Regions from separate parts of the Bacillus bruguierae genome, predicted to be linked through region 2. Evidence: riboswitches for the same ligand, from Rfam matches in the RefSeq annotation. Region 2 holds a riboswitch; the other holds the start of a gene.
What was found. A riboswitch is a leader RNA that binds a small molecule or an ion and turns the genes downstream of it on or off. The one in region 2 is predicted to bind FMN.
Positions count from the first base shown of each region.

Region 1 (15,577 bases), on a different contig from region 2:
TAAGGTTAACGGAAAAGTCGTGACCGAACTAGGAACGAAAGTGAGTGCACAAGATAAAGTTGAGGTAAATAATATTCCTCTCGAAAAAGAAACACCTGCTTACTTTTTATTATATAAACCAACCGGTGTTATTTCGAGTGTAACAGATGATAAAGGAAGAAAAGTGGTGACAGATTTCTTTGCGGAAATTCCACAACGTCTTTTTCCAATTGGACGATTAGACTATGATACGTCTGGTTTAATATTGATGACAAATGACGGAGAGTTTGCGAACATTTTAATGCATCCAAAGTATAAGGTTGACAAAACATACGTGGCAAAGGTAAAAGGTCAGCTAACTGGTGAAAAAATCCGCATGTTAGAAAAAGGCGTTATGCTAGAAGAAGGAAAGACAGCGCCTGCCCGTGTGAAAATTCTTTCTTGGGATAAACGTAAAGAGATTGCAATTGTACAATTGACAATTCATGAAGGAAGAAATCGCCAAGTGCGTAGAATGTTTGAAGCAGTTGGATGTAAAGTTATGAAATTAAAGCGTGAGCGTTATGCCTTTTTAGAGTTAGGTAGTTTACGCCCAGGGGATGCAAGAGAATTATCTCCTCATGAAGTAAAACAACTTCGTGCTCTTGCTTCAACGAAACCGAGATAGTACAGAATATAAAAGCTTCTATCAGTAAAGAAATTTTTGCTGATAGAAGTGAATACATATATAAATTCATTTTAATTTTTTGACATCTTTGTCTAGCTCTGCCTCCTAGGCCCTCATGTCTAAGAACCTTCCACACGAGAAGGTAAAAAACACCTTCTGTGTGAAAGAACCTTAGCCAATAGGCCTAAACAATCAGCGTCGCTTTTCCTTATAAGTCGCTGTTATGCAGAAAAATACATGACTGCTACTTGCTTTCTCCCTTTGTTTTACACCTTGCATGTGGCAGGAAAAGGACCTGACCGCTTCTATGCATGGCCAGACCCTCTTGCCTACCTAAAAAGAAGGTTTTATGTCGGTTTTTCAATTGGTATTTTTATAGAAAAGTTTAGTATGTGCTAAACTTCTTTATTTTGTTAAGGAAGGAGAGACACTGTGAAGAAAAATAGACTGTTATTTCGTGTAATTATATTGCTCATATTAGGAGGGGCATTAGGGTTTACGTTATATCAAAACTTTTTTGTTGATAAAGAGAAAGTACAAGTAGGAAAAGAAGCACCAAACTTCGTTGCCACTGATTTAGAAGGTAAAAAGATTACGCTAAAAGAATTGAAAGGAAAAGGGGTTTTCTTAAATTTCTGGGGGACATGGTGTAAGCCTTGTGAGAAAGAAATGCCATATATGAATGAACTGTACCCGAAATATAAGGAAAAAGGTGTTGAAATAGTGGCATTAGATGCAGACGAAACGGAACTTGCGGTGAAAAATTTTGTGAGTGGATATGGACTGAAATTTCCTGTAGCGATTGATAAAGGGCAAGAAATTTTAAATACATATGGTGTAGGGCCACTACCGACAACGTTTTTAATCGATAAGGATGGCAAGGTTATCGAAAAAATTACAGGTACACAATCAAAAGAACAAATGGAAGAATATTTAAAGAAAATTACTCCATAAGTGAGAAGAGTATAGAAAATCTATTCGTGCTCTTCGGTAATCGAGGTGCTGCACATGGATTTTCAGTACCTATCATGAGATTTCTGAGTATTTCGTTAATTACCTTAGAAACATAGATACATAGGAATAAGAAAAAGGCGGTGAAAAATTTGGAACAAATAAAATGTGTTTGTGGTCACGTAAACCCAATTGGTACAATTTTTTGTGAAGCTTGCGGGAAGCCTTTTGAAGATGAACAGGATACAAATTTACTAGATATGCGATATGAGGGAAGTGCACGGCGCTCTCTTACACATACCAAAACAGTAATAGATAAAATTTGGAGCTTTTTTTCCTCCGTAAAAGTTGGAATATGGCTTATTGTAATTACACTTATCGCGTCTGGGATTGGAACGATTTTTCCGCAAGAAATGTATATTCCACCAACCATCACGCCGGGAGAATATTATGAACAGCAATATGGTTTCCTTGGAAAATTATATTATCAATTAGGATTTAATAATCTATATAGTTCCTGGTGGTATATGATTTTAATAGCATCTATTGGGATTTCTCTTGTTATATGTAGTTTAGATCGTGTTGTTCCTTTATATAAAGCGCTGAAAAAACAAAGGGTAACAAGACATCCAAGTTTTTTAAAAAGACAGCGATTATACGGAGTAGCGTTTGCGACAACAGAAGAGATTGCACGTGTGAACGAGAACTTGAAAAAGAAAAAATACAACATTCAAGTGGAAGATGATAACATTCTAGCAGAAAAAGGCCGTTTTTCACGCTGGGGTCCATATGTAAATCATATTGGTCTTATTATTTTCTTATTTGGAACGATGCTGCGTTTTGTCCCTGGTATGTATGTAGATGCATCGCTTTGGCTTCGTGAAGGTGAAACGAAAGAAATTCCTGGAACAGACGGAAAGTACTATTTGAAAAATGAAAAATTTATTAAAGAAGTTTATGATAAAAGTAAAGAAAATGAAGTATTTAATGAGGCGATTGACCGAGTTGGAAATAAAATGATTGCAAAAAATTATCAAACAAATGCCGTGTTGTATAAAGTGGTCGGGAAAAATGTTGCTGGCGAGCAGCCGAAACTTGAGAAAGTGAAAGAGTATAACATTCGGGTAAATGAACCTCTTAAATTTGATGATTATGCTCTGTACCAAGTTGATTTTAAAGAAGGCGAATTTAGTAAAATGTCTTTCTCTTTACAAAAGAAAGATGGCGGACAAAAATGGGGTCCGATTACAGTTGACCTAACAAATCCAAAAGAAACATACGATTTAGGAAATGGATATTCTTTGCATTTGTTAAGTTATTTTCCCGATTTTTACTTTGATGAAAGCGGAAAGCCGAATACAAAAACGAAGCTTCCTAACAATCCTGCTTTTGTCTTTAAAATGTTTACGCCTGAAACGCCGAATGGAGAAGTAAGCTTTGTCGGAATTCGACAAAATATAGAGCCCGAAGGAAACAACTTATACAAAATGTCTTTTGCAGGTGTAGAAATGCGCAATGTTACAGCACTTACTGTTCGGAAAGATTTAACACTTTGGGTTATAGCTTTAGGAGGTTTTATTTTCATGGTCGGTGTTATCCAAGGGATGTATTGGAATCATCGTCGCATTTGGATACAGCGTGTTGATAATGAATGGTGGATTGCTGGTCATACAAATAAAAATTGGTATGGTTTGCGAAAAGAGATCGAAAAAGTGTTAGAAGGAACAAATATTCCGCAGCCAAATGATAGAGTAAATGAGAAAAAATTAGTTAAGGTGGGGAGAGAGTATGGTAGAAATAAGTAGTAATTTCTTATTTACTGCTTTCGTATTATATTTAGTTGCAACACTGTTCTTTGGGGGAGCGATTAAAGAAAAAGGGCGAAAGTGGGCAAACATCGGGATAAGTATTACGATTTTAGGTTTTGCTGCTCAGTCAGTATATTTTGTTACGAGATGGATTGCATCAGGGCATGCACCGGTGAGTAATTTTTTTGAGTTCGGGACATTTTTCGGTATGATGATGGTTGGTGCGTTTATTCTTATTTATTTTATGTATCGGACAAGTATACTTGGCTTATTTGCGCTTCCAGTTGCTATTTTACTAATTGCCTATGCAAGCATGTTTCCAAGAGAAATTACGCCACTTATTCCATCGTTAAAAAGTAACTGGCTACATATTCATGTAACAACAGCAGCGGCTGGACAAGCTATTTTATCGATTAGTTTTATTACGGGGGTTATATATTTACTGAAAAATGTGGACCAGTCCAAAAAAAGCAAGCAAACATTTTGGCTGGAAGCAGTTATTTTTTCGCTTGTTTGTGTAATTGGATTTATAGCAGTGACAACTGCTTTTTCAAGTGTGAAGTATGAAGCGAAGTTCCAATGGATTAATAAAAATGAGCAGCAAGCAGAAATGGTATATAATTTACCTGCTTTAGTCGGTCCCCATGAAGGCAAGTTAGTTACAGTTGAAAAATTTGAACCTGTAATGGAAACGCCGGCTATTATCAATGCGAAAAAATTAAACACAGTGATTTGGTCGATACTTATAGGGACGGGTCTATATATTCTCTTAAGATTGATTTTGAGAAAACGAGTAGCAGCAGCGATTCAACCTGCACTGCAGAAAGTTGATAGTGATTTGCTTGATGAAATCGGCTATCGCTCTGTCGCAATTGGATTCCCAGTCTTTACGTTAGGTGCATTAATCTTTGCGATGATTTGGGCACAAATTGCATGGACGCGTTTTTGGGGCTGGGATCCGAAAGAGGTTTGGGCACTAATTACTTGGCTCTTTTATGCAGCGTTTTTACATTTACGCTTATCGAAAGGGTGGCACGGTGAAAAATCAGCGTGGCTTGCAGTAATTGGCTTTGCAATTATTATGTTTAACTTTGTAGTAGTAAACTTAGTGATTGCAGGTTTGCATTCGTATGCATAACAAAAATTGAAGTTCAACGAATTCTATTGTGCAGTTCATTATTGCGGTATAAAATAGGAAAGTGACTGTCACTTTCCTATTTTAATTTTGTTAATTTCTTTTCTTTTTTGAGAAAAACATGACAAAGTATAGAGTGATTTTGTAAAATAATGTCGAGGACAAATGATATAGTTCAGGAAAAATACATATTTTTGGAAAAAATATGAACATATTTTATTATTTATGTGAAACATAATGCAAAAGTGAACTTTCTAATCGTGACGAGGTTTGTCTGTGAAAAGTTATTTCACTCTAATGAGAAATTACTACTAGCATGTGTCCTATTGATTTAACTAATTCTGATAAGGGAAGTTTCACTTTATTGAAGAAAGGTAGGTGTGAACCGCTGTGACATGTATGTGTACAGCGGATAGCCATGGAAAATGAACTAAAGATTTTAATTGTAGATGACGAAGATCGTATCCGTCGTTTGTTAAAAATGTATTTAGAGAGAGAGCAGTACATCATTGATGAAGCTGACAACGGAGAAACGGCTTTAGAAAAAGCATTGCAAACTGACTATGATCTTATCCTTTTAGATATTATGATGCCTGGAAAAGATGGTATTGAAGTTTGTAAAGGTATTCGTGAGAAAAAGGCAACGCCAATTATTATGCTAACGGCAAAAGGAGAAGAAATAAATCGAGTGCAAGGATTTGAAGTTGGCACAGATGATTATATCGTAAAACCGTTTAGTCCGCGTGAAGTTGTGTTGCGTGTAAAAGCTGTGTTACGTCGTTCAGTTACAACAACATTCTTTACACAAGATACAACAACAAAAGATGTTACTGTATTCCCGCACTTAACAATTGATAATGATGCACATCGTGTTACAGCAGATGGAGAAGAAGTGAATTTAACACCAAAAGAATATGAATTATTACTATTTTTAGCGAAGGCACCTGATAAAGTGTTTGACCGAGAACAATTATTAAAAGAAGTATGGCAGTATGAATTTTTCGGTGATTTACGTACGGTTGATACGCACGTAAAGCGTTTGCGTGAGAAATTAAGTAAAAAATCAGCAAATGCAGCGAAAATGATTGTAACAGTATGGGGTGTTGGTTACAAGTTTGAGGTTGTGAACGATTGATGCTTTGGAAAAGTGTTGTTGGGAAATTATGGATGACAATTTTACTCCTCGTTTCCTTCGTCCTAGGCTTTGTTGCTATTTTACTTTCTCAGTTTTTCGACAATTATTATGTGACGATGGGAGAAACGAGGCTGACGAATGTTGCAACGAGCGTTTCTGAATTAATAGAAGAGGGAGCAGATGAGAAGACGATAGAACATATCGCATATAAATTCGTTGATCCTCTTTCGCGAATTATTGTTGTTAAAGAGGGTGATAAAGTATCTGCTTCTCCGACTCAACGAGGATTGGTAACATTAACACTAGATGATTTAAAAAATGACAAAGAGTTACAAGCGGTATTTACAGAACGTAAAAAGGTACAAAAAATAAAAAGCGTCCCAGATGAAAAAAACAAGAAAAATCATGAAAATGATATTATGGTTGTCGGTGTTCCGTTAAAGTCATCAAAAGATGGTGCAGTTTTTGTATATCAATCGTTACAGGTCCCAAAACAGGGAATAGAAAAATCGACAGATTTTATCTTTTTATCTGCGGGGATTGCAATTATTTTAACAACATTCTTTGCGTTTTTCTTATCAACCCGGATTACAGCACCACTTCGTAAAATGCGTGAAGTAGCTTTTGAAGTAGCGCGCGGGAAATTTGATGCAAAGGTACCAGCGGTTTCACAAGATGAAATAGGTGAATTGGCAACAGCTTTAAATCAAATGGGGAAACAATTGAAGTTTAATATTAATGCCCTGCAGCAAGAAAAAGAACAGCTTTTTAGCATTTTAAGTAGTATGGCCGATGGTGTTATTACGTTAAACCAAGAAGGAGAAGTTGTTGTAATTAATCCGCCAGCAGAGCGTTTCTTACAAGTATGGCATGAAGAAAAAGAGATAGAGTTAAGTGCAAGTTTGCCATCTGAGCTTGTTGAACTGTTCCATTTAGTTGTAGAAAGTGAACAGCAACAAGTTGTGGAAATTAATTTAGAAAAAGGTAATTATGTTGTATTGATGACACCGCTATACAATCAGACAAAGATTCGAGGGGCTGTTGCAGTTCTTCGTGATATGACGGAAGAACGTCGTCTTGAGAAAATGCGGAAAGATTTTATTGCAAACGTATCGCATGAATTACGTACACCGATGGTTATGCTTCAAGGATACAGCGAAGCAATTTTAGATGATATTGTTCAAACGAAAGAAGAAGTACATGAATTTGTGCAAATCATTTATGATGAATCTGTACGATTAGGGCGTCTTGTGAATGAATTATTAGATTTAGCTCGAATGGAGAGCGGTCATGTAGAATTACATATATCAGAGGTAGATGTCGTTCCGTTTGTTGAAAAGATTGCCCGGAAATTCCAAGGGATAGCAAAGGAAAAAGAAGTACAATTGTTAGTTGATTTTCGAACTTCCATAAAGCAGCATTCTTTTGATCCTGATCGAATGGAACAAGTGTTAACAAATTTAATTGATAATGCGTTGAGACATACAAATACCGGCGGTAAAGTATCGCTTATTATTGATGAGAAAAATAACGGAATTGTATTTGAAGTTGCAGATTCTGGGGTTGGTATTCCAGAGGAGGACATTCCGTTCTTATTTGAGCGTTTTTATAAAGCAGATAAAGCTCGTACACGCGGGAAAACAGGTGGTACAGGCTTAGGGCTTGCGATTGCCAAAAACATTGTGCGAGGGCATGAGGGTAAATTAACAGTGTCGAGTGTAGTAGGTGAGGGTACAACATTCTCTGTATATTTGCCGTCAGAAGTATGATGAAAAGCTTATCTTTTTTGATAAGCTTTTTTTATAGCGTGAAACAATGAGTAGTAGGGGCTGAATTCTCTAATGAGTACCAATTAAATTTTTATGGATAAGTATCTGTAGTCTATATAAATCCAAATTAAAAAACGACATAAAACCATCTTTTTTTAGGTGGGCGAGAGAAGCGGTCAGGGCCTTTTCCTGCCACACGCGAAGTTTAAACAAAGGGAGAAAGCGAGTGGAAGCTCCTTTTTTCTGAATAGCAGCAATCTATATGTTGGAAAATCAAAATGGATTCATATAGTAAAAGAGTATATAAGAGAAGGGAGAAAAGTATGAAGCTCTATACAAAAACAGGAGATAAAGGCCGAACAAGTCTTATTGGAGGACGCGTAGATAAAGATGATTTGCGTGTGGAAGCATACGGAACACTTGATGAGGCGAATTCGTTTATTGGGCATGCAATGACACTACTGCAAGATAAATTGTTTCAAGATATTTACCTGGAACTTGAAAAGATTCAGCATGAGTTGTTTGATTGTGGCGGGGATTTAGCGATTGTGAAGAAAAAAAATCCGTATAAAGTAACAGAGGATATCATTACTTTTCTAGAGAAAAGGATTGATGTATATATGAAAGAAGCACCGCCACTGGAGCGCTTTATTTTACCAGGTGGAAGTGAAGGAGCAGCGATTATTCATATCGCTCGTACTGTTACAAGAAGAGCAGAACGGTGTATCGTTTCTTTAAAGAAACAAGATGAGATAAATGAACATGTTTTGCAATATGTAAATCGGTTATCGGATTATTTATTTGCAGTTGCAAGAGTTGTGAATAATCGTTTGAATGTAAAAGATGTAGAATATGAAAGAAGCGCAATTGTATTTCGGGATGAGCAAGAAAAGAAAGAGAAATAGACTCTTTCTTTTTTTGTATACTTTTTTCTATAATTAACCACAATAGAGAAAGTGTGATGGTTATTTAGAAAACGGAGGATTTACAATGAAAGCTTTAAAGGTGATATTGTTTTTCTTTTGTATCTTTTTTATAGGACAAACAGAAGGAGTTGCTGAGGAAAAACAGTGGACGTGGCCGGTAGAGGGACGAATTAGCGATTATTTTGGAACGAGAAATGGAAAGCATTTTGGCATTGATATTGCTGCACCAATAGGTACTTCAATTGCAGCTATGCAAGATGGCATTGTAACAAGATCTTATTTTTCTGATAGTTATGGTCATGTTGTATTTATTAAACATAGAGATTATGAAGCTGTATATGCACATATGAATAAACGACTTGTAAGAGAGGGAGAAGAGATTTTGCAAGGGCAAATAATTGGACAAGTAGGGAATACTGGACAATCTAATGGTGCGCATTTACATTTAGAAATTCATAAAGGGTCTTGGACGATAGCGAAAACACATGCGGTTAATCCGCTGCAAATTCTTGGAGAAAAACAAAATACAGTAGTATCTGCTTCTGTATATGTTGTACAAAAGGGGGATACATTAGTGAGTATTGCTAGGAAGTTTGGCACAACTGTTGGAGAATTGAGAGTAAAAAATCAACTGCAAAAAGATATCATTTATCCGTCGCAAAAATTACATATTAATTGAAAAAAGAGCTAGGAAGCCTAGCTCTTTTGTTGTTACCAAAAAATAAAGAGACAAATAAATCCAGCAATTGCTAAATAGCTATAATAATAAAATACTTTTTCTCTTGTTTTTTCTTCTGTTTTAAAAAGGACAATAGTAGGTTCAATAAGGCCGATAACAAAACAAAGTAGACCGAGCAACATACATCCGAGGGACAGTGAATACAAAGCGACTTGGATGACTTGAAATGGAACGATAACTTTTAATACAAACGCAATGAGTGCAGTATAGAAAATTGTTCCAATATACATATTTAATGTTGTATTAGAGCGATAACCGGGCAGTTTTTTGAAAAATGGTCTAGAAACGATTTCTATTTCTAAAGATGTGTAAGTTTCAATGATTTTTTCTGCCTTCTTTCCCTGGTGAAACAGAGAAAGAATCCAATTCCGTTTTCCTTGAAAGACGAACTGGGTTTTTGTTAAATAATGATCGATTTTGACTTTTCTCCAGCTTTTCCATGGGTGTCGTTCGCAGAGCTTTAGTTTACTGTCTGAATCTTTATCATATTGGTATATGCTAATTCCATGTTCATCAAAGGCAGCATAATATGTATCTCTTGAGAATTTTCCTAAGTCAACAGGACAATAGAACAGTAATTCCTTTTTTAAATAAAAGTATTCTTTGCGAAGATTTTTTTTCATAACTTCTTGAATAGGCTGTTTTTTTTCTTTACTCATGACATTTCCTCCACTGTAAGAAAATGCGGTTTTCTTAACAATATCATATCTTATCACTTTCGTGTACGAATGGCTAGAGAATTGTAAACAAAAAGGAACAAACACGAAAAAATGTTCTTTTTTGTCATATTATTTACTGGTTGTTAGAATGTCATGCAGTTAAGAATGTTTGACTATATAAAGTTTAATAAGAATTATATAAAGTGAAACTTCCGTCAGTGGGGGTCTTACTGCCCGCAAATAGCGGGATAAATAAAAATTAAAAAACCTTGTACTTTTAGATAGGATAGAGTATTTGACCATACATAGAAGCGATCAGGGCCTTTTTCTGCCACATGCAAGGGAAAGTGCTGCACAATGTGAATGAAAAAGAAGCATTTTCATTCACATTGTTTTAAAGTTGTTGTATAATGATGGGGAAAATAGAATATCGGTCTATCTTCGGGGCAGGGTGAAAATCCCGACCGGCGGTGATGAACACATGTATTTGTTCTAAGCCCGCGAGCCGTTAAGGCAGGATTTGGTGCGATTCCAAAGCCGACAGTACAGTCTGGATGGGAGAAGATGGAGGTTCAAGCGTTCAAAAAAGATAAGTATTTGAACGTCTATTTGATGTGCCTAAAATTTCTCCCTTTGCGTTTCAGATGCAAAGGGTTTTTTCATGCTAAAATATTAGGGCATAGCAGAACCTTTCCACTTTCCATGAGATGATCGATGGAAAAGGAGAGAGAAATATGAAACAACAGAAGAGTGTAGTAAAAATGATGAGCGTTGCGATGCTAGGTAGCATTGCGTATTTACTAATGATGCTGGATTTTCCATTTCCAGGATTACCGCCGTTTTTGAAAATTGATTTTAGTGATGTCCCAGCATTAATTGTAGCTATTATTTTTGGGCCGCTTTCAGGGGTAATTGTAGAGGCGATAAAAAACGTTCTGTATTATGGCATCCAAGGAAGTTTGACGGGAGTGCCGGTAGGGGAAATGGCGAATTTTATTGCTGGATGTCTCTTTATTCTTCCGGCATCTATTTTGTTTCGTAAACATCGCACAGTTAAAAGTTTAACAACTGGATTGATGTTAGGAGTAATTTGTATGACTCTTATTATGAGTGTGCTAAATTATTTTATCATTTTACCAGCTTACACTTGGTTCTTAGGTCAACCTGCTATGTCTAGCGGTGCAATGCGTCAAACAATTGTGGCGGCAATTTTACCTTTTAATTTAATTAAAGGAATTATAGTAACAATTGTTTTTGTTCCTTTATTTTCTCGATTAAAAGTATGGGTGTTTGCGAAAATGCAAAATGCATAAATAGAAGATTTTGCATCAGTGGAAATTTTTCTGCTGATGCTTTTTTATCCTGTAAAAGTCTGATTGCCGAGAGGTTTCCATTCATTTGGAAGGGAAATAACAATGATGGAAATTCATTTTTATAAAATAAAAAATACCCCTCAAATAATGAGGGGTATTTTTTGAAGTCAACGATGGAGACTATTCGAATTTTAATGCATCGCCGTCAAATGCTTCATCTGCTACCTTAATAGAATCAGTTGGGCAACCTTCAAATGCATCCATCATATCATCGATTAATACATCTGGAATTTCAACGATACCTTGGTTATCATCTAACGTTACGAATGCAATACCTTCATCATCGTAATCATAAATATCTGGTGCAGCTGCTCCGCAAGCTCCACATGCAATACAAGTATCTTTGTCAACGATTGTATATTTTGCCATCTTTATATTACCTCCTAGAGAATATGTATAAAAAACACTGATAAAAATTCTAATCTTATTGTAAAACGGTTTTTGGAACTTTTCAATATAAAATTATAATGATAATGCTTATCAATTAGATCTGTCAACTAATTTCTTTAGTTATCCATGATGTTTTTAAAATATCTAAATAAGATGCATTTTGTTACAATGGAAGTAGAAGTAGACTGAAAGGGTGGAAGCGGCATTGCAGCTACAATATACCGTACTATACTGTTTAAAACAATTAGAAGGTGAACGAACAGTTTCTTCTATTTATTACCTTTTAAAAGGAAAGCGTTCTTCACAAACATTACAAGATGGGAATATGTTTCACCTTTCCTTTTTATTTGGTGTATATAAATCTTTAAGACGTCATAATTATGATAAACAGATTGAAACATTATTAAACGCACAACTTATTACGTGTGTGCATGAAAATACTTACATTTTAACTGAAGCGGGAGAGAAACAAATAAATGAATGGGAGAAAATATTTTATTTTCCGAAACATTTACATGGCCTGCAATACGGCGAACTTGGAGAGAGTTTTTGGAAAAGATTATCTTTAATTATACAAACTGTATCTAATTTGCAGCAGCAATGTGTGAAATTTCTTCCGATTCAACAAGATACAGAAATTACGATATGGGTAAAACGATTTATTATGAGCTCTTCTGTTTCAAGAGGACATTTAGCAAAGCAGTTATATAAAGAAATAAATTTCATATTAATGAATGTGACTTCTATAGAAGCAACTATTTTTGTGTACCGTCTAACGGGATATCATCGTATTGGTTATACAACAGATCAGCTTGGAGATATGATGAAACAAGATGCGTTTCGCGTATATCTTTTATTTTGGGGAACAATTCATTTCATCATTCAACATGTGCAACATCATAAGCAACAGTTTCCGTTGTTAACACAAATCATTGCGTATCCGAATGAAAAAGCAGATTTATTTAGTATATCCACACAAAAAACGTATCAATTATGGAAACAAGGAAGAACTATGGAAGAAATTGCGAGAATCAGGAAACTAAAGGTTGCAACAATTGAGGATCATATTGTAGAAATTGCATTACGTGAGAAAGAATTTGAAGTAGAGCAATTTATAGAAAAAGAAAAAATGAAGCAAATACAGAACATGATTGAGAAGTTACAAACGCGGAAGCTGCGAATATTAAAACAAGCTGCTGGAGAGCATGTTTCCTATTTTGAGATTCGTCTTGTATTAGCGCGAGTAGGGGGATTACATGAAGCTTGAAAATAGTTTATATCAGTGGTTTGGATACCGAACATTTCGATCAGGGCAAAAGGAAGTTATTGAAGATTTATTAAAGGGAAATTCTGTTGTAGCGATGCTGCCAACCGGTGGCGGGAAATCGCTTTGTTATCAGCTACCAGGTCTTGTACAAGATGGAACGGTACTGATTGTTTCACCGTTATTGTCATTAATGGAAGATCAAGTTACACAATTAAAATATATAGTAAAAAATCAAGTTATTGCTCTTAATAGCTTTCGGACAATGATAGAAAAAAAAGAAGCTATGCGGCGGTTGCATTCCTATAAATTTGTATTTGTATCTCCCGAAATGTTGCAATCAGATATGTTGTTAAAAGAATTACGAAAAATTCATATTTCTTTATTTGTTGTGGACGAAGCACATTGTATTTCTCAATGGGGATATGATTTTCGAACAGATTATAAAAAGCTAGATCAAGTTATCGCATCGATGGGTTACCCACCGGTTCTTGCTTTAACAGCTACTGCTACGAAAGAAGTATTACAAGATATTATTGAAAGCTTACATTTGAAAGATGTGAAGCAGCATTTACATTCGATTGATCGTCCTAATATTGCTATGAAAATCAAGTTTGTTCAAACTATTCAAGAGAAAAAAGAAGTATTATTATCTCATGTGAAATATTTACAAGGTCCTGGGATCATTTATTGTTCAAGCAGGGCTTGGACTGAACGTCTTGCAGCGTATTTAAGGGATGAAGGTATTGACGATGTTGCACATTATCACGGGGGAATGGAACATGAAGAGCGGATGTTAATTCAGCAACAATTTATGAACGATCAACTTCAACTTGTTGTGTGTACAAGTGCATTTGGTATGGGAGTAAATAAGCAAAATACACGCTATATTATTCATTTTCATTATCCAATAAATATAGAATCTTATTTACAAGAGATTGGACGAGCGGGCCGTGATGGAGAGCCAAGCATTGCTATTTTGTTATGTAGCCCGCTTGATCATGATTTGCCGCTCTCCATTATTGAAGAAGAATTACCAAATGAACAACAAATTCGTTTTTTATTTTCCTTATTACGGGAAACAACGTTACAAAACAAAGTGTTATCGTTAGAAGATGTAGAAGAAATTTGCTATAATGCAGCGGGATTGAATGAACAATACTGGAGATTTATTCGATATCATTTCGAAAAGATGAAAATCATACAACGTAGGAAATTGATAATTGAATCCTTGTCAGATGAAGCGGAGCAGAAATTAATTACAGAAGTAAGAACGCGGCTTTGTAATAAATACGGTCAACTAGAAACGATGAAAGAATGGATATGGCGAACAGATTGTAAAAGAGAAGCAATTCTTTCTGAATTTGGATATACAAAGGAAATGCAACCGGAAAATTGTTGTACTTATTGTGGGATTCATATGGAAGATTATAAAAAAAAGAAAGCGAGACAATCTGTTTTCGACTATAATTGGGAAACAGAGTTACAATTGCTCTTCGGATTTAGAGGGAAGGAATGATGGATATACGCAAGAAAAGTATTGAAGACATGAACCCAAAAGAAATCCGATTGAATTTATATATTACACAAGTAATCGTTATATGTATGGGAATACTATTAGCGTATATATTCTTTCCAAGCATGGATACATTTCTATCTTTGTGGAACTGGGATTTTTCATCTATTTTTTTTATAGGTGGCGGAGTAGCTTGTATGATTGTTCTATTGGATTATATTGCGATGCATCTCTTTCCTGAATCATGGTTTGATGATGGTGGGATAAATAATCGTATGTTTCAAGGCATGTCTGTTATTCATGTGTTGGTTGTTACTGTTTTAATAGGAACAGCAGAAGAATTTCTATTTCGTGGTGTGATACAAACGTATTTTGGTCTAATTTTTGCGAGTGTGGTATTTGCGATTTTACATATTCGCTATATTACTAAGCCGTTTTTATTTTGTTTTGTATTGCTAATTAGTATTGTATTTGGTTATGTGTTTCAATATACAGGGAATTTATTAATTACAATTTTTGCGCATTTTTTAGTCGATTTCATAATGGGATTACAATTAAGAAATCAAATGAAAGATGGTGGTGACCGAGATGACGACGAGGCAGACAACAGAGTTTGAAGAGAATATGGAAGAGTCAACGCAAACAGAAGAGGGTTTACCGCCACGTAGTGAAGTTCATAAAGACAAACAAAAGAAAAAATCAAAATTTAAAATAAAGCACTTTTTTGTTCGAATTTTAACCGTATTATTTATCCTTCTTCCTGTTGGGGTTTTATGGTATACTGAGCATTACATTGTGGAAAAAAACAAGAAATCTGCTGCCGATTCTGAACAAAGTGCATTTGAAGTTATTTTTTTTAATTCAAAAAAGAAAACAAATCATGAACCAAAATCATCCTCATCAAAGACATTTCAGTTTCATACAGTGAAAGAAGGAGAAACTTTGGGAGAGATTGCAAAGAATTATTTTCCGGACGAAGATGGAATAGCGATTATAAAGAAATATAATGAGGTAGCAGAAGTATTAGAACCAGGACAGGTATTGAAAATTCCGAAGAAGACAGGATCAGAAACGAAAAAATAAAGTAAAGAGAAATTTTTATTCTGCAATTCGCTGACGGTAAGCCCCCTATCTTAAGATTGTGAGGAATTTGTGGAATAACTGCTGGCTCACATTAATCTTATTTTTACAGAGAGTAATTCCTCTCTCTTTATAAATTTGATGTAGGTCTTACTGCACGCAAATAACTTGATGAAGAAAAACCTT
Region 1 covers NZ_JBAWSX010000002.1:217,073-232,649, forward strand. Annotated here, with positions in the region: gene rluB (23S rRNA pseudouridine(2605) synthase RluB) at 1-646, shown strand, start outside; gene resA (thiol-disulfide oxidoreductase ResA) at 1,079-1,600, shown strand; gene resB (cytochrome c biogenesis protein ResB) at 1,750-3,402, shown strand; gene ccsB (c-type cytochrome biogenesis protein CcsB) at 3,386-4,543, shown strand; gene resD (DNA-binding response regulator ResD) at 4,959-5,675, shown strand; gene WAZ07_RS05265 (ATP-binding protein) at 5,708-7,444, shown strand; gene WAZ07_RS05270 (cob(I)yrinic acid a,c-diamide adenosyltransferase) at 7,768-8,349, shown strand; gene WAZ07_RS05275 (peptidoglycan DD-metalloendopeptidase family protein) at 8,435-9,049, shown strand; gene WAZ07_RS05280 (hypothetical protein) at 9,082-9,768, opposite strand; FMN riboswitch at 10,202-10,338, shown strand; gene WAZ07_RS05285 (ECF transporter S component) at 10,503-11,081, shown strand; gene WAZ07_RS05290 (ferredoxin) at 11,262-11,510, opposite strand; gene WAZ07_RS05295 (YpbB family protein) at 11,737-12,798, shown strand; gene WAZ07_RS05300 (RecQ family ATP-dependent DNA helicase) at 12,788-14,314, shown strand; gene WAZ07_RS05305 (CPBP family intramembrane glutamic endopeptidase) at 14,314-14,928, shown strand; gene WAZ07_RS05310 (LysM peptidoglycan-binding domain-containing protein) at 14,900-15,394, shown strand.
Region 1: linked by a shared signal. The riboswitch ahead of WAZ07_RS05285 (ECF transporter S component) and the one ahead of ribD (bifunctional diaminohydroxyphosphoribosylaminopyrimidine deaminase/5-amino-6-(5-phosphoribosylamino)uracil reductase RibD) in region 2 are both predicted to bind FMN.

Region 2 (15,577 bases):
ATATTACGTGGGGAGAATTATATGGCATTCAACCTTTTGGCAATCAATTAATAAAGTCAACATTGACTGGAAAAGATATTCGTGACATTTTAAATCAGCAGTGGCAAAAAGATAAAACACGTATGCTCCAAATTTCCGGCATCACATATAAATGGGATGATAATAAAGCAGTTGGTGAAAAAGTCGTTGATGTACGTCTATCAAACGGTGAATCCCTCGTTGATTCGCAAACATATACTGTCGTGGCAAATGCCTTTTTAGCTTCTGGCGGGGACGGTTTTGTTTCATTTAGAAATGGAAAAAATGCAGAGGCAGGCCCGAATGATTTAGATGTACTAGTAAATTATGTGAAACAAGCAAAATCACCAATTGAAGCAAAAATTGATGGTCGTATTCAAAAAATAAATTAGTCATTATAAAATACAGATTTAGAGTCTTTTTCAAACCTTATTACCTATAATATATAAATTTTAAAAAAGCGACATAAAAACCCCTTTCTTTTTAGGGAGGACGAGAGCATCTGGCCGTGCATAGAAGCGGTCAGGACCTTTTCCTGCCACATGCGAGGTTTAAAACAAAGGGAGCATGCATTCTGTATAGCAGCCACTCATATGTCGAAAAATGAAAATGGATTTATATAGTGGAATAAAAGCGGGAAATCCCGCTTTTATTCTTTTTCACGATATCTTTTTAAATATTCTTCCAGCGCAATTTCAACAATTTTTGACTTGTGCACACCATTTCTAACAGAAAAACAATCTAACTGTTCTAATATTTGCTTTGAAAGAGAAAACGTACGTTTTTTTTTCTCTCCTTGTTGGATAGAAGTAATACACATTCCATACTCCTGTTTTTGCAACAACTTATAAATATTTTGCAATTGCTCATAAATGAGACGTTGATAATCTATTTTTTCCTGTTGTATGCTCACAGCTTCTTTTAATTGTAAATGACGAGGCTCTGCTCCCTTCCCAACAAACATCCTTTTTTTCTGTTCATTATCATATTCATATCCGAGCAATCGTAATTTTTTTGATAGTGTATATGGACTCATTTCTAGTCGTTTCGCAACAATTGCTATCGGTTCATGATTATTTAAACGATCAATAATTTCACCAATCTCCACCTCCTCCCTCCTCTCCCTTAAACATAACGTGAAACTTCTATCTTTAAGCATCTTACTGCTCATTCGTGCGGGATAAAGTTATTATGTTATGATACAATGATTTCTTATTAGTATATTTAGTATATGATGAAAAAAACGACACCGTTCACTATATTGCGCTCAAAAGGAGGTCTCTCTCATGTTCAGTCGCAGCAGCACTCCCTCTTTTTACGATAAAAATAAGCAATTGATTTCAAATAGCATTGCTACAATTGAAAATGTTCTTATAAACAATCGCAAACAATCGTTGCTCATTCGTGGGCAAGATCTCAAACAACCGCTTTTATTATGTTTACACGGTGGACCAGGAATGGCTCATATTGGCTTTACACGCCATTTCCAAAAAGAACTTGAGAAACATTTTATTGTTGTCAACTGGGATCAACGCGGAGCAGGAAAATCCTTTTCATGGCGAGATTTCAAAGAACCGCTAACAATTGAGCAATTTATTTTGGATACACATAAACTAATTGACTATCTTCTAAACAAGTTTCAAAAAAAGAAGTTATTTCTTGTTGGGCATTCCTGGGGGAGTATCATTGGATTATCTGCTGCACGGCAATCTCCCCAATCCATCGAAGCCTATATTGGAGTTGGTCAAATTGTGCATATGAAACAAAACGAGAAATTACTTTTTGAACATTTAATTCAATCCGCAAAACAGCACGGACATGACCAGGCACTCGCTTCTTTAAAAAAACTTGGAAAACCACCATTTCTAGATAAAAAACGATTACTTATTCAAAGGAAATGGCTTGGTATCTTTGGGGGTGCTATTCAAAATGGGACATTTTTTTCGTTCATTCGAAAAGGATTTTTTTCATCTGAATACTCATGGATAGATTGGATAAAATTTTTTAGTGGAAATATAAAATCCGGAGAATTATGGAGAGAAATGTTAACAATTGATTTCTTTTCACAAATTCCAAGCGTCTCGTTTCCTGTCTATTTTTGTTCCGGACGCTATGACTATCAAACACCTTATGCACTTGTACAACAATATTGCGATGTTCTGAACGCGCCTATCAAAAAAATGATTTGGTTTCCTAACTCAGCCCATTCTCCACACTTTGAAGAACATGAACGTTTTACGGAAACGTTACTCGAAATTAAACAAGAACACTTCTTACTGCACCCTTGAATACTTCGACTTTTTCTATATTTTATAAAAAGGATTGTGCACTGCATGAAGCATGTTTCTTGTTCAAAGTGAAACTTCTATCAATCGAACTCTTACTGCCTACAAGTAGCGAAATAGAAAAGGTGCGTGTTCTCACGCCCTTTTCATTTGGTTGACTCTCTCTCAATTAGAATGAAATCTAACTTCTCTATATCTTGGTTATATTCCGCTTTTTTTATTTTTGCGATTAATTTATGAATAGCAACTTTCCCTATACTTGTTATCGGCTGCACAATTGTCGTTAAAGACGGCGTAGACCACTCTCCTTGCACAGTTCCGTTCAAACCAATAACCTGTAAACGTTCTGGAATGGAGATATGTAATTTTTGCGCAGCACGGATAAAATCAATTCCGACAGTATCACTACAAGTAACGATTCCATCTATATATGGATGTTTTCTCAATACCTCTGCAGCTATTTGTTCTAAATCTGTCTCTCTTCTATGCGTTTCTATCACTCGATAAGATATCTTTTTCTTCCAAACCGCGTCTAAAAAACCAGTGAAATGTTCTTCTATCGCTTCATTACTTGGTTCTTCATGAATATAAGCAAGAAAGTGACATCCTTTCTCTTCTAGAAACGAAACAGCTCGCATTGCTCCATTATAGTACTGCGAAGCCATTTCCTCGATTGAATCTACAATTACAAATGGAACTGATACTCTTTCTTTTTGTAACCCTTCATATACATCACGTGTCATAAGAATACCAGCAATATTATTTTGTTCCAATATATCCATGTAACCACGCTTACGTTTCACATTACATATCACGATTTGATACCCTTCTTTATAAGCTTCTTCTTCAATAACCGTAAGAAAGGATAAGGATGCTGGGTCTTGTAAGTCAGATACAAGTAAAGCAATCATGGTGGAAGACTTTTTAAATAAAGCTTTGGCTACCGCATTTGGTTTATATTACAACTCCTCAATTGCACTCTTCACTTGTTTTACCGTATCTTCATGGACATATCCTTTTTCATTTAACACTCGTGAAACTGTCGCGACTGAAACTCCTGCCAACTTTGCAACATCACGTATCGTTGCCACATCTTCACCCCTCAGCATGGAAATGGTTTACAATTTTAACGTAAAACAAATTGACCACCACGTCAAGGTTATTGTTTTATATTTCTGAAAATTGTTACATAAAAAAGAAGTGCTTACAGAGCACTTCTTTCCTCTTTCAATTGTTTGTCTTTTATCGCAAATGTTTTCTTCAACATTGGTGGTGTAATCATCGTTGTCAAAATAACAACAATAACGATTGCTGTAAAATAATCTTTTGCTAATAATCCTGACGTAAGACCTTGTCCAGCAATAATCAGCGCTACTTCACCACGCGAAACCATTCCAGAACCAATGATTGTAGAAGACTGTAAATTAAAGCCCGTCATCCGCGCTCCAAGACCACAACCAATTAATTTTGTTAACACAGCAATTACTGTTAAAATGGCAATAAACCAAATTTGATCTCCAATTCCTGCAAACGTAATATTCATCCCAATACTTACAAAGAAAATAGGAACAAACATTGCATATGCAATTGGTTCAACTTTCTTCTCAACTTCATGTTTATAATCTGTTTGAGAGATAGCAATCCCTGCCGCAAACGCTCCGATAATTCCCGCTATTCCTAATAATTCTCCGAAATAAGCAAAAGAAAAACAAATAATAAGGGCTGCGCTAATAATAGATTCTGACACGCGAAGCGGAGAAAGCCAGCGCATAATCATCGGAACGCCTTTCCATCCGATTAAGATTATAGCTGCGAAGAAAACAACCTTTTTCAAAATAACCATTGTTAAATTCACATCATCTGCACCTAAGAAGCTCATTGCAAATGCAAGTAAAATAACAACAAGGATATCATCAAATACAGCGGCGCCAAGCATTGTTGTACTTTCGCGCGTTTTCATTTTCCCTAAATCTCGAAGCGTTTGCACAGAGATGCTAACGCTAGTTGCACAAAGAAGTAAGCCTAAAAATACTGCATTTGCTTGCTCCATTCCCATAATAAGACCGGCAACATAGCCGCCTAGAAACGGCAAAATAATTCCACCAACTGCTACTGCGAAAGAAGAATTGCGATTTTCATTCAGTTCCTTTAAGTCCGTTTCTAATCCAGCCATAAACATGAGGAGAATAACCCCAACCTCACTTAACTGCTTTAGTAAATCCGTATTATCAATTAATCCTAGTACCGCTGGACCAATTATAATACCAACAATAAGCTTACCAAGTACAGATGGTTGCCCTAATCTGACACTTAAGTCACCTGCAAGCTTTGTACTTAGCAAAATTACTGCTAATTGAAAGAAAAATATCATCTCATCTCTCCTTTTCCTATTTTACTCATTTGAATAATTATATATGATTTATACTAGTCTGTGAAATTATCAAATCCATACCTTTACGCAATTATTATGTGTATTTTTTCCCAATAATTTCTTGTTATAAAAAAACTTCCTATTTATAAAACATAGATATTTTTCTTAGTCAGACCCCTTATTAATCTTACAAAAAAAATTTTCAAACTTAATTTTAAGTAAGATTATATCTCTATCATAGTCAATATTTCCTCTTTATATTGTGAATTCCTACCACCCTTGCTGCTCTCACCTTTTCATATGGTTATGATACAATGTAATTATCATATGTACTATATGGAGGATAGAATATGAAAGCGTTTTGGACAGCATTACTATCGATAATCGGTACTCTTATTGGAATTGGCATGTTCTTTACGAATAAAGTCATGTATTTAAAGAAAAAAACAGAAGAAGAAATTTTAGAACGTGAAACAAAACAACATTTTCGCTTGGAGGATTTTGAAGCTCTACAGAAAGAAGAAGTATACCTCTCTTCTCAATTTGGTTATAACATCCATGGTTACTATATTCCTGTTAGCCATTCAAATAAGTTCATGATTTTTTGTCACGGCGTCACCGTCAACAAAATAAATTCTATTAAGTATGCAAATTTATTTTTAAACAGAGGATTCAACGTGTTTATTTATGATCATCGCCGCCACGGCCAAACAGGCGGCAAAACAACAAGTTATGGTTATTACGAAAAACACGATTTAAAAACGGTAGTGGATTGGCTCAAACAACGATTCGGTTCAAATATTACACTTGGTATTCATGGTGAATCTATGGGAGCAGCAACGCTCCTGCAATATGCAGGTATGGTTGAGGACGGTGCTGATTTTTACATTGCTGACTGTCCGTTCTCTGATTTTTACGAACAGCTTCATCACCGTTTAAAAGTTGAGTTTCATTTACCAAAATGGCCACTTTTACCAATGGCTAATGCATTTTTAAAAGTACGTGATGGTTATACGATTCGGGAAGTTTCGCCAATTGAATGTGTGAAAAATATTAAAAATCCTGTATTATTCATCCACAGTAAAGATGATGATTACATTTTATGCAATATGACGCAATCATTGTATGAAGCAAAAGACGGAGCAAAAGAACTCTTTATTGCCGAAAAAGGAGCTCATGCTTGTTCGTATGCAGAAAATAAAGAAGAATATGAAGCTGCAGTTGATCAATTTTTAACAGCATATGTAAACGAAACAAAAAACAGGCTCGCATAAGCCTGTTTTTATTTTAAGGAAATAACAATCGGTTTATCTTTAGCAAAAGAAGGAGCAAATAATAATTCAGATGCCATCTCTTCTTTAGGTATTTCAAATATAATGCTCGATTGCAATGAATCGTATGATTTTAGCTGTCTATCATGCAATACACTTGTATTCCTTTTCGTTTGAACAACTCCATATATTTTTCCGGTTTCCGAAATAACATTAAACTGAGAAGGCTTAACAATAATACTTTTGTTTCTACTGTTCTTTAAAGAAAAGTTTACAACAAGAAGCGTGTAATTATTTTTTGCAGTCCATACATCATAATGCGGTACACGATTTACATTTTTTATAACAAAATCTATTTGATGATCGGATAAAATACCTTTAACACTTGATTTATTAGCCTGCTCTTCCCTATTGCATCCAGCTATGCAAAAGAAAATAATACTACTTATTATAAATAATCGTTTCCACAACAACTTCCACCTTCTTTGCTGTTTCTATCGATTGTATGTTGCACACATTGGATGTTTTTATGCATTAGGAATTAAATATCCATGGTACTGATACAAATTTTATCCCGCATTAACGTGCAGTAAGACCCCCACCTCAAGATTGAGAGAGAAGCGAAGAAGATAGGTGGGGGATAACTGCCCGTAAAAGCCCGATTGGGCGGGCTTTCCATCAGTGGGCGATGAAAAAAACCTCCACTGATGGAAGTTTCACTTTATTTGTACAAATAATAACTTCAGCTTTACTCGTCATTCGAGGTGTTTGGATATGTAAAATTTCATTCCAGAAAAACAAAATTGGTAACACGTGTCATAAAAGGTAATTTTATGATATAATTATATTACAAAAGTTTACAAAATAATTAGACAGACAGAAGGAGCAGTTGAGTTGAAACTCATTAAAAGACTAGGAATTATATTACTAATCATTTTCATTTTCTTTATTGTACATAAACAAAAAGAAAATTATGATCCTGTTATGGAGTATTTAAAGACACATAAGACAGATAAAAATGTATCTTTTATTCTACAAAGAAACGGAAAAAATCTAGTTAATATACATTGTGATGAGGTAATCCCTTTAGCAAGCATGATGAAACTAATGATTGCTGTAGAATTTGCTAAACAATCTGCAGAAGGAACAATTAAAGCTGATCAACAAATTCCTTTAAGTGATTTAGAAGCTTATTATGTGAAAGATACAGATGGCTCTGCTCATCCAGATTGGATTCATTATTTAAAAGAAAAAAACCTTATTCAAAATAATCAAGTAACGTTAGAACAAGTTGCAAAAGGGATGTTGCAGTTTAGTTCTAATGCAAATGCCGACTATTTAATAGACAAATTAGGTCTTGAAAACATTAATCAAACGATAAAAAATTTACAATTGCCTCACCATCAAGAAATATATCCCCTTGTATCTGGTTTATACGTTGCTGGCAATTTAAAAAAAGAAGAGAACTTAACCGAAGACGAAACCTTTAAAAAACTGAAAGCTATGTCACAACAAGAATTTTCTAGGGAATCTATTAAGATTCACCAATGGATGAAAAATCCTACTGAATTTAAGCAGCGTAATATTCCATACCTTGACGATATGAAATTTCAAAGAATTTGGTCAGATAATTTACCAGCCGCATCTGCAAAAGACTATCTACTATTGATAGAACGACTGAATCGTAAAGACTATTTTCCACCAAATATGCAAAAAGAGTTAGACAAAATTGTCGAATCACTAATGGAAAACCCAACTAACAAGGAGTGGTTAATACATGCCGGACAAAAAGGTGGTTCAACAACAGCATTTCTATTGACAAACTCCATTCATGCAAAAGATAAAGATGGAAATATGACGGAAATAGTATTTATGTTTAATAACTTAACCGAAACTGAATATATGAACTTGAGTGAGCATTACAATGAATTCCAATTAAAAATTTTGAAAGACCAAAAATTCAGAGACCGCTTAATTAAAGATTTAAATTAATTAACAGATATACCTTATCGCTATCAATTTAACGAAACTATATAAATACAAATTAAAAAACCTTTTCTTTTTAGATGAGTAAGGGGATCTGGCCATGCATAGAAGCGGTCAGTTCCTTTTCCTACCACGTACACAGGTTAAAACAAAAGAAGAAAGCAATTGCAGGTCATGTTTTGCAGAGCAGAGACTGATATGTCGAAAAACTAAAATGTATTTATATAATTACTCTCAAAATAATAAAAACATACTACATTACTATGACAATATAATTTCAAACGATCCTTTCTGTTTACTCAGGTCGTCTTTGCTGGCTATGAAATCCCCCACATGATTACATACAAAAAGGCTAATTCATCTCCAAATGAATTAGCCTTTTTCTTATCTCAACCAACAGCAAAAATTTTATTACATTCACAATGGCGAGCTTGTATTACGCCAATACATCTGTAACTTGATCCATATTTTCAGAAATCCACTTTACTGCTTCATCAAGTGATGGAAACTCTGTTGTTTGAAATGTCACTTCATCTTGTAATAACCATACATCCTTCACTTCTTGTTGCACACCAGCAATTGACCAATGAAGTAAGCTGTACGGATGATTATCATTTAAAAACGATACCCACGTTCGCTCTGTTGCAATGTTTTGTAATGTACGTAATTGTTTGTTCATATTTATGTTCACCTTAATATATTTTTAGTATATGACTTATTATATCATTTCTATTTTCTCACAAAAAGCATTGTTTCTAAACATTGTCAAGTCATTCTAGTAAGTATATGATAAACATATGCGTTTGGTAAGGGGGTGTAACAATGGGGAAAGTACAAATTAAAGTAAATGATAATGGTTCGTTCCGCATTACAGGGGATGTGGAACTAATCGATGCAGAAGGAAATGTATTTCCAGCAAAGCCGGCATTTTCACTATGCCGTTGCGGGTTATCCAAAAATATGCCGTATTGCGATGGTTCACATAAAGGAAAATTTGAATCTGCTGTACGTGCACCGAAGGAATAAAAAAACACGCGCACAAGAAAATGTGCGCGTGTTTTTACATCCTTCCCATATAAAATCCAGCAAAAGCACTGGCAATACCTATTACATAACTCATAACAAAATATAGTAATGCTTTCTGCCCTTCTCGTTTATGTATAAATTGTACCATTTCAAGTTGGTATGTCGAAAACGTCGTAAATGCTCCCATAAATCCTGTGCCGCATAACAATAGCCACATTTTAGCTACTCCAGCACCGTATAATATACCGAGTAAAAACGAACCAATTATATTTATAAAAAATGTTCCATACGGAAAAGAATCCCCATATTTTTCTTTCGCTATCGTACTAATAAAAAAACGGGCAATTGCACCGAAAAAGCCACCGATACTGACAAGTAAAATATTCATACGTTTCCTTCTTTCCTCACACCTCGTTCATATAGCATATTCCCAACATAAAATCCGCCAAAAGAGAAAAGCAATCCCCCTATCATACTCACACTCACATATAAAAAAGCAATCCTGAACGCTTCATGCTGCAATAGCTTCAGCGTGTCCACACTAAACGTTGAAAACGTTGTATATGAACCAATTATCCCTGTACCAATAGCACTTATCATAAGCGGTGAAACTTGTTTCATCCGAAAGATAGACATCGTTAAAAATGCTAATAAAAAACTGCCACTCATATTAGCTAACCATGTTGCGAATGGAAAACCAGTAAAAGATGTTGTTTCAAAAAGCAATCCTACTCCATAGCGAGCTAAAGCTCCAATAACACCGCCTACTCCTACAGCAATATACTTCATACTTTCACCTCATTTTAGACGCTATATAAAATTTTTCATAACTACTCAGCCATACAGTTCATTTAGAAATTTGGTAAGGAGTATAATTCCAGCGAAAATACGCTTACCTATAATTGCTGCCATGAAGATAAAGTGAAACTTTAATCAGTGGGGGGTTCTCTTCATCCCCCACTGATTATCAGCCCTCACCAATCGGGCACATGCCAGCAGTTTATCTCCCACCTAACTTCTTAAGAAAAGCGGAAGTGGCTCGTTCAGAATGTGAGGGGGATGGAGCTTCTGACGTAGAGGTTTTTTTCCTCGTAGGAAGAAGCGAAGCCACCGAACATTCTAGCCACTGGAGCTGGACAATGGCTTTCGCCAAATTTTGAGATGGGAGTATTACTGCCCACGAATAGCGGGGTAAAAATGGACATACACCTCGCTGCCTTTCTTTGTTTTAAAACTTTGCGCGTGGCAGGAAAAGGCCCTGACCGCTACTATACATAGCCAGTCCCTCTCGACCACTTAAAAAAATGCTTTTCTATCGGTTTTTCATAGAGTGACTGAGTAGTTACAATTTTTCTACACTAGTATAACAAATTTATTCTCTTCGCTAATGCATGATTTAAGCTCCCCTTTATTTTCATACAATTCTTCACATTCAAATATTTTTTTATAGCCTTTTGTCTTTTTTGTGCTATAATGTGAGCAAACAGCATCCTTCGGGGTCGGGTGAAATTCCCAACCGGCGGTGATGAAGTGCACACTTCTAAGTCCGTGACCCGTTTTCAAGTTGAAAACGGTGGATCTAGTGAAACTCTAGGGCCGACAGTATAGTCTGGATGGGAGAAGGATATGTTTTCTAGTACGTATAATAGGATACTATGTTTATTTCAGCATGCACATATATACTGTTTATTTTTAAACATACATATGTTGTCTTTCATATACCATTCTTTTTTTTGCTGAAATCATACAATAACACTAGCATGTAAAAAATAGATGTTTGCTAGGCTTCTTTTCTATGCAAACATCTCGATCAACGCTAGGTTTCTTTCGCATACTCTCGTATCCTTCTTATATTTCTAGAAACATCGTCTCTCTCACCCCAAGGATTATAATCCTTGGGGTTTTTTGATTTTTTTAGGAGAGGTGAGTTTATGACAGATCAAGAATATATGGCACTTGCTTTGCAATTAGCAAAAAATACAGCTGGGCAAACAAGTCCTAATCCAATGGTCGGTGCTGTTGTTGTAAAAGATGGGAATATCATTGGAGTAGGGGCCCATTTACGAGCAGGAACTGAACACGCTGAAGTTCACGCTCTTCGCATGGCTGGTGAAAATGCTCACGGCGCAACAGTATATGTAACGCTAGAGCCGTGCAGTCATCACGGAAAAACACCTCCTTGCTGTGACTTACTCATAGCAAAGAATGTAAAACGAGTTGTTGTTGCGGTACTCGATAGCAACCCACTCGTTTCAGGTCAAGGTGTCAAGCGATTACAGGAAGCTGGAATTGACGTAACAATTGGTGTATTAGAAAAAGAAGCAAAAGAATTAAATTGTTACTTTTTTCACTACATGCAAGCAAAGCGCCCATTTGTAACGCTAAAAACAGCCATGAGTTTAGATGGAAAGATTGCTACTCGTACAGGAGAAAGTAAATGGATTACAGGTGAAGAAGCACGTGCTGATGTACACCGTTATCGCCATACACACGATGCCATTCTCGTCGGTGTAAATACAATTATTACCGATAATCCGCATTTAACAACGCGGATTGTAAATGGCGGAAAAAATCCGATTCGCATCGTGCTTGATACACATTTACGAACCCCGCTTTCATCTCACGTAATTACAGATGGCGAGGCTCCAACATGGCTTATCGTTGGAAATGACGTTTCAAAAGAGAAAATCGCAAAATTCCAATCAGGTATGGTATCTGTATTGCAAATGAAGACGAATCATATTGAAATAAACGAACTGCTCGATCTTCTCGGAGAAAAAAATATTCTTTCTCTCTTTGTCGAAGGCGGACAAACAGTTCATGCAAGTTTCTTAGAAGCAAATTGTTTTCAGGAACTGATTACTTATATTAGTCCAAAGCTAATTGGTGGTAAAGAAGCCCCAACATGCTTTGGCGGAAATGGTTTTACACAACTGGAAGATGCACTCACGCTGCATATTCAATCGATGGAACAAATTGGTGATGATATAAAAGTAGTTGCCACTCCGAGAAAAGAGGTACCTTATGTTTACAGGAATTGTTGAGGAACTTGGAACAATCGCTAATATGCAGCAAACCGGCGAAGCTATGAAACTGACAATTTCAGCACAGATCATTTTAGTAGATGTAAACTTAGGTGACAGCATTGCTGTAAACGGGATATGTTTAACTGTCACTTCTTTTACACCCTATTCTTTTACCGTTGATGTCATGCCCGAGACGATGCGGGCAACGTCGCTACAGTCACTTAGCCGCGGTTCAAAAGTAAATTTAGAGCGTGCTATGAGTGCAAACGGCCGCTTCGGTGGGCATTTTGTTACAGGACACATTGACGGCACTGGAACAATTATCGATAAAAAACGAAGCCATAACGCTGTATATTACAAAATACAATTACCAAATGAATTGCTTCGATATTGTTTACAAAAAGGGTCTGTTGCCATTGATGGTACAAGCCTTACAATTTTCGGAATAGACGAATCTTCCATCATAATCTCTCTCATTCCCCACACATTAAGTCAGTCAGTAATCGGAACAAAAATTGCTGGCGATATCGTGAACATTGAGTGCGATATGATTGGAAAATATATTGAACGTTTTATTACACAACCAACATCAAAAAAGAGCTCAATTACAGAAAGCTTTTTACAAGACAATGGGTTCCTATAAAGGAGGAGATAAAATGTTTCATCGAATTGAAGAAGCACTAGAAGATTTAAAGCAAGGGAAAGCGGTTATCGTATGCGATGATGAAAATAGAGAAAATGAAGGGGATTTTATTTCTTTAGCCGAGTATATTACGCCAGAAACAATCAATTTTATGATTACACATGGGCGCGGTCTTGTATGTGTTCCCGTTACAGAAGAATATGCCCATCGTTTAGAGTTAGAGCCAATGGTTTCACAAAATACAGATTCACATGGTACGGCTTTTACAGTTAGTGTTGATCACATTTCAACGACAACTGGTATTAGCGCTCATGAACGCGCAACAACTGTACGCGAACTATTAAACCCTACAGCGAAAGCAAGTGATTTTAAACGCCCTGGACATATTTTCCCCTTAATCGCAAAAGCAGGGGGTGTTCTTCGCCGCGCTGGGCATACAGAAGCTGCTGTAGATTTAGCAAAATTATGCGGCGCAGAGCCAGCAGGTGTTATTTGTGAAATTATAAATGAAGATGGCACGATGGCACGAGTGCCTGATTTATTAGAAATTGCCAAGCAATTTAATCTAAAAATGATTACAATTGAAGACTTAATTGCGTACCGCCGTCATCATGAAACGTTAGTGCAACGCGAAGTCGAAATTACATTACCAACCGACTTTGGTACATTTAGGGCCATTGGCTATTCTAATTCTCTGGATAATCAAGAACATATTGCTCTTATAAAAGGCGATGTTTCTACAGGTCAACCAGCGCTTGTGCGTGTCCATTCCGAGTGCTTAACTGGCGATGTATTTGGATCTTGCCGCTGCGACTGTGGCCCGCAACTTCATGCAGCGCTCGCTCAAATTGAACGAGAAGGAAAAGGAGTTCTTCTATATATGCGTCAAGAAGGACGAGGCATTGGACTGCTTAATAAATTACGCGCATATAAACTGCAGGAAGAAGGTTACGATACTGTAGAGGCAAATGAAAAACTGGGCTTTGCAGCTGATCTTCGTGATTACGGTATTGGCGCACAAATTTTAAAAGATTTAGGGTTACAACAACTTCGCCTTTTAACAAATAACCCACGGAAAATCGCAGGCTTACAAGGTTATGATTTAGAAGTTGTGGAACGCGTGCCGCTCCAAATGCCAGCAAAAGAAGAAAATAAAGCATATTTACAAACGAAATCAACCAAATTAGGTCATTTATTAAATTTATAATATATAACTACAAATTGAAAAACCGACATAAAAACCCCTTTTTTAGGGGAGGGCGAGAGCGTCTGGCCGCGCATAGGAGCGGTTGGGGCCTTTTTTTAAAACAAGAGGTGCAGACAAGTAGCCAGCATATTATATTCTGCATATGAGCAATTTGTTTGTTAAAAAATCAAAGTGTATTTATATACAATTTGAAAAACGGACATTACAAAACCTTTCTTTTTGGGTGAGCCAGAGCATCTGGTCATGCATAGAAGCGGTCAGGACCTATTCCTGTCACATACAAAGTTTAAAACAAAGGTTGAAAGCGAGAGCAGGTCTTATTTTTCTTTTCACAGCAGTCACTTCTATATTGGAAAAATTAAAATAAATTAAGGGAGAGATACATGATGGTATTTGAAGGTCATTTAGTTGGTACAGGATTAAAAGTAGGTATTGTCGTTGGGCGTTTTAACGAATTTATTACAAGTAAACTATTAGGCGGTGCATTAGATGGTTTAAAGCGTCACGGGGTAGAGGAAAATAACATTGATGTCGCTTGGGTTCCTGGTGCATTTGAAATTCCGTTAATCGCCAAGAAAATGGCAAACAGCGGAAAATACGATGCTGTTATTACGCTTGGAACAGTGATACGCGGCGCAACAACACATTATGATTATGTTTGTAATGAAGTAGCAAAAGGCGTAGCTTCACTTTCATTACAAACAGAAATCCCTGTTATCTTTGGCGTGTTAACAACAGAAACGATTGAACAGGCGATTGAACGTGCTGGTACAAAGGCTGGAAATAAAGGCTGGGAATCTGCAGTTGCAGCGATTGAGATGGCTAACTTATCCCGCCAGTGGGCATGAAGTGAAACTTCCTCTTGTGAGACACTTTCTCTCACAAGGGGTTAGCCCACCCAATCGAGCTCTTATGGCTGGTTAGATTTTCTTCCTGTTCTTACTTTTTACCAGACGTTTGAGCAGAATGAACTGATTGCATTTCAAATACAAAATAAAAGAGGCTTCGGTCTCTTTTTATTTTTCTGTTTTTCCTTCTCTCTGTCCTTCTTGCAAAATTTGAAGTTCTTGACGCACTTCTTTTAATTTTTTACCTTCTGTTTCGATTCCAAAGTACTCAGCTTGGTGTCGAAAATGCTGTTCGACCCTCTTTTGCAAATCTTTCTGTTCAGGATTTTCAGCCGCTTTTACTGGATCTGCACTAACCGCTTTTAATAAAATAAGAAAACTCATAACTGCTAATATATATCTATGCATGCGAATCCTCCAAATCACGATTAAATTCTCTCTTACTATGCACAATTACAGAATGGGAAATTCAAATACATATTATGTAATCTCTTTACAAATCCAGTAATCGCAACACTTATATACGCTTTATTACATTTTATTTACAAAAAAAGAAAGCTCCTTCATGAAGAGCTTTCTTCTCAAGTTATCACTAGGTTTATCCCGCATTAACGGGCAGTAAGACCCCCACCTCAAGATTGAGAGAGAAGCGAAGAAGATAGATGGGGGATAACTGCCCATAAAAGCCCGATTGGTTCAACTAACCATCCGTGGGGATAAAGCCCCCCACGGATGGAAGTTTCACTTTATAATGCACATTCCTCAATTTCAAACCCTAAATCTTCAATCATTCCCCAATCTGCTGTTGGCTCTTGGCCAGCAGTTGTTAAATAATCGCCAACGAAGATTGAGTTTGCCGCAAATAAGCCAAGAGGTTGAACAAATCGTAAATTGAT
Region 2 covers NZ_JBAWSX010000001.1:730,179-745,755, reverse strand. Annotated here, with positions in the region: gene WAZ07_RS03795 (bifunctional metallophosphatase/5'-nucleotidase) at 1-410, shown strand, start outside; gene WAZ07_RS03790 (ribbon-helix-helix domain-containing protein) at 668-1,126, opposite strand; gene WAZ07_RS03785 (alpha/beta fold hydrolase) at 1,305-2,306, shown strand; partial or broken gene WAZ07_RS03780 (LacI family DNA-binding transcriptional regulator) at 2,450-3,394, opposite strand; gene WAZ07_RS03775 (cation:proton antiporter) at 3,508-4,674, opposite strand; gene WAZ07_RS03770 (alpha/beta hydrolase) at 5,025-5,948, shown strand; gene WAZ07_RS03765 (DUF4352 domain-containing protein) at 5,957-6,415, opposite strand; gene WAZ07_RS03760 (serine hydrolase) at 6,840-7,937, shown strand; gene WAZ07_RS03755 (DUF2552 family protein) at 8,368-8,610, opposite strand; gene WAZ07_RS03750 (CDGSH iron-sulfur domain-containing protein) at 8,754-8,957, shown strand; gene crcB (fluoride efflux transporter CrcB) at 8,992-9,345, opposite strand; gene WAZ07_RS03740 (fluoride efflux transporter FluC) at 9,342-9,746, opposite strand; FMN riboswitch at 10,443-10,586, shown strand; partial or broken gene ribD (bifunctional diaminohydroxyphosphoribosylaminopyrimidine deaminase/5-amino-6-(5-phosphoribosylamino)uracil reductase RibD) at 10,889-12,048, shown strand; gene ribE (riboflavin synthase) at 11,982-12,626, shown strand; gene WAZ07_RS03725 (bifunctional 3,4-dihydroxy-2-butanone-4-phosphate synthase/GTP cyclohydrolase II) at 12,640-13,833, shown strand; gene ribH (6,7-dimethyl-8-ribityllumazine synthase) at 14,220-14,681, shown strand; partial or broken gene WAZ07_RS03715 (hypothetical protein) at 14,871-15,089, opposite strand; gene bioB (biotin synthase BioB) at 15,428-15,577, opposite strand, start outside.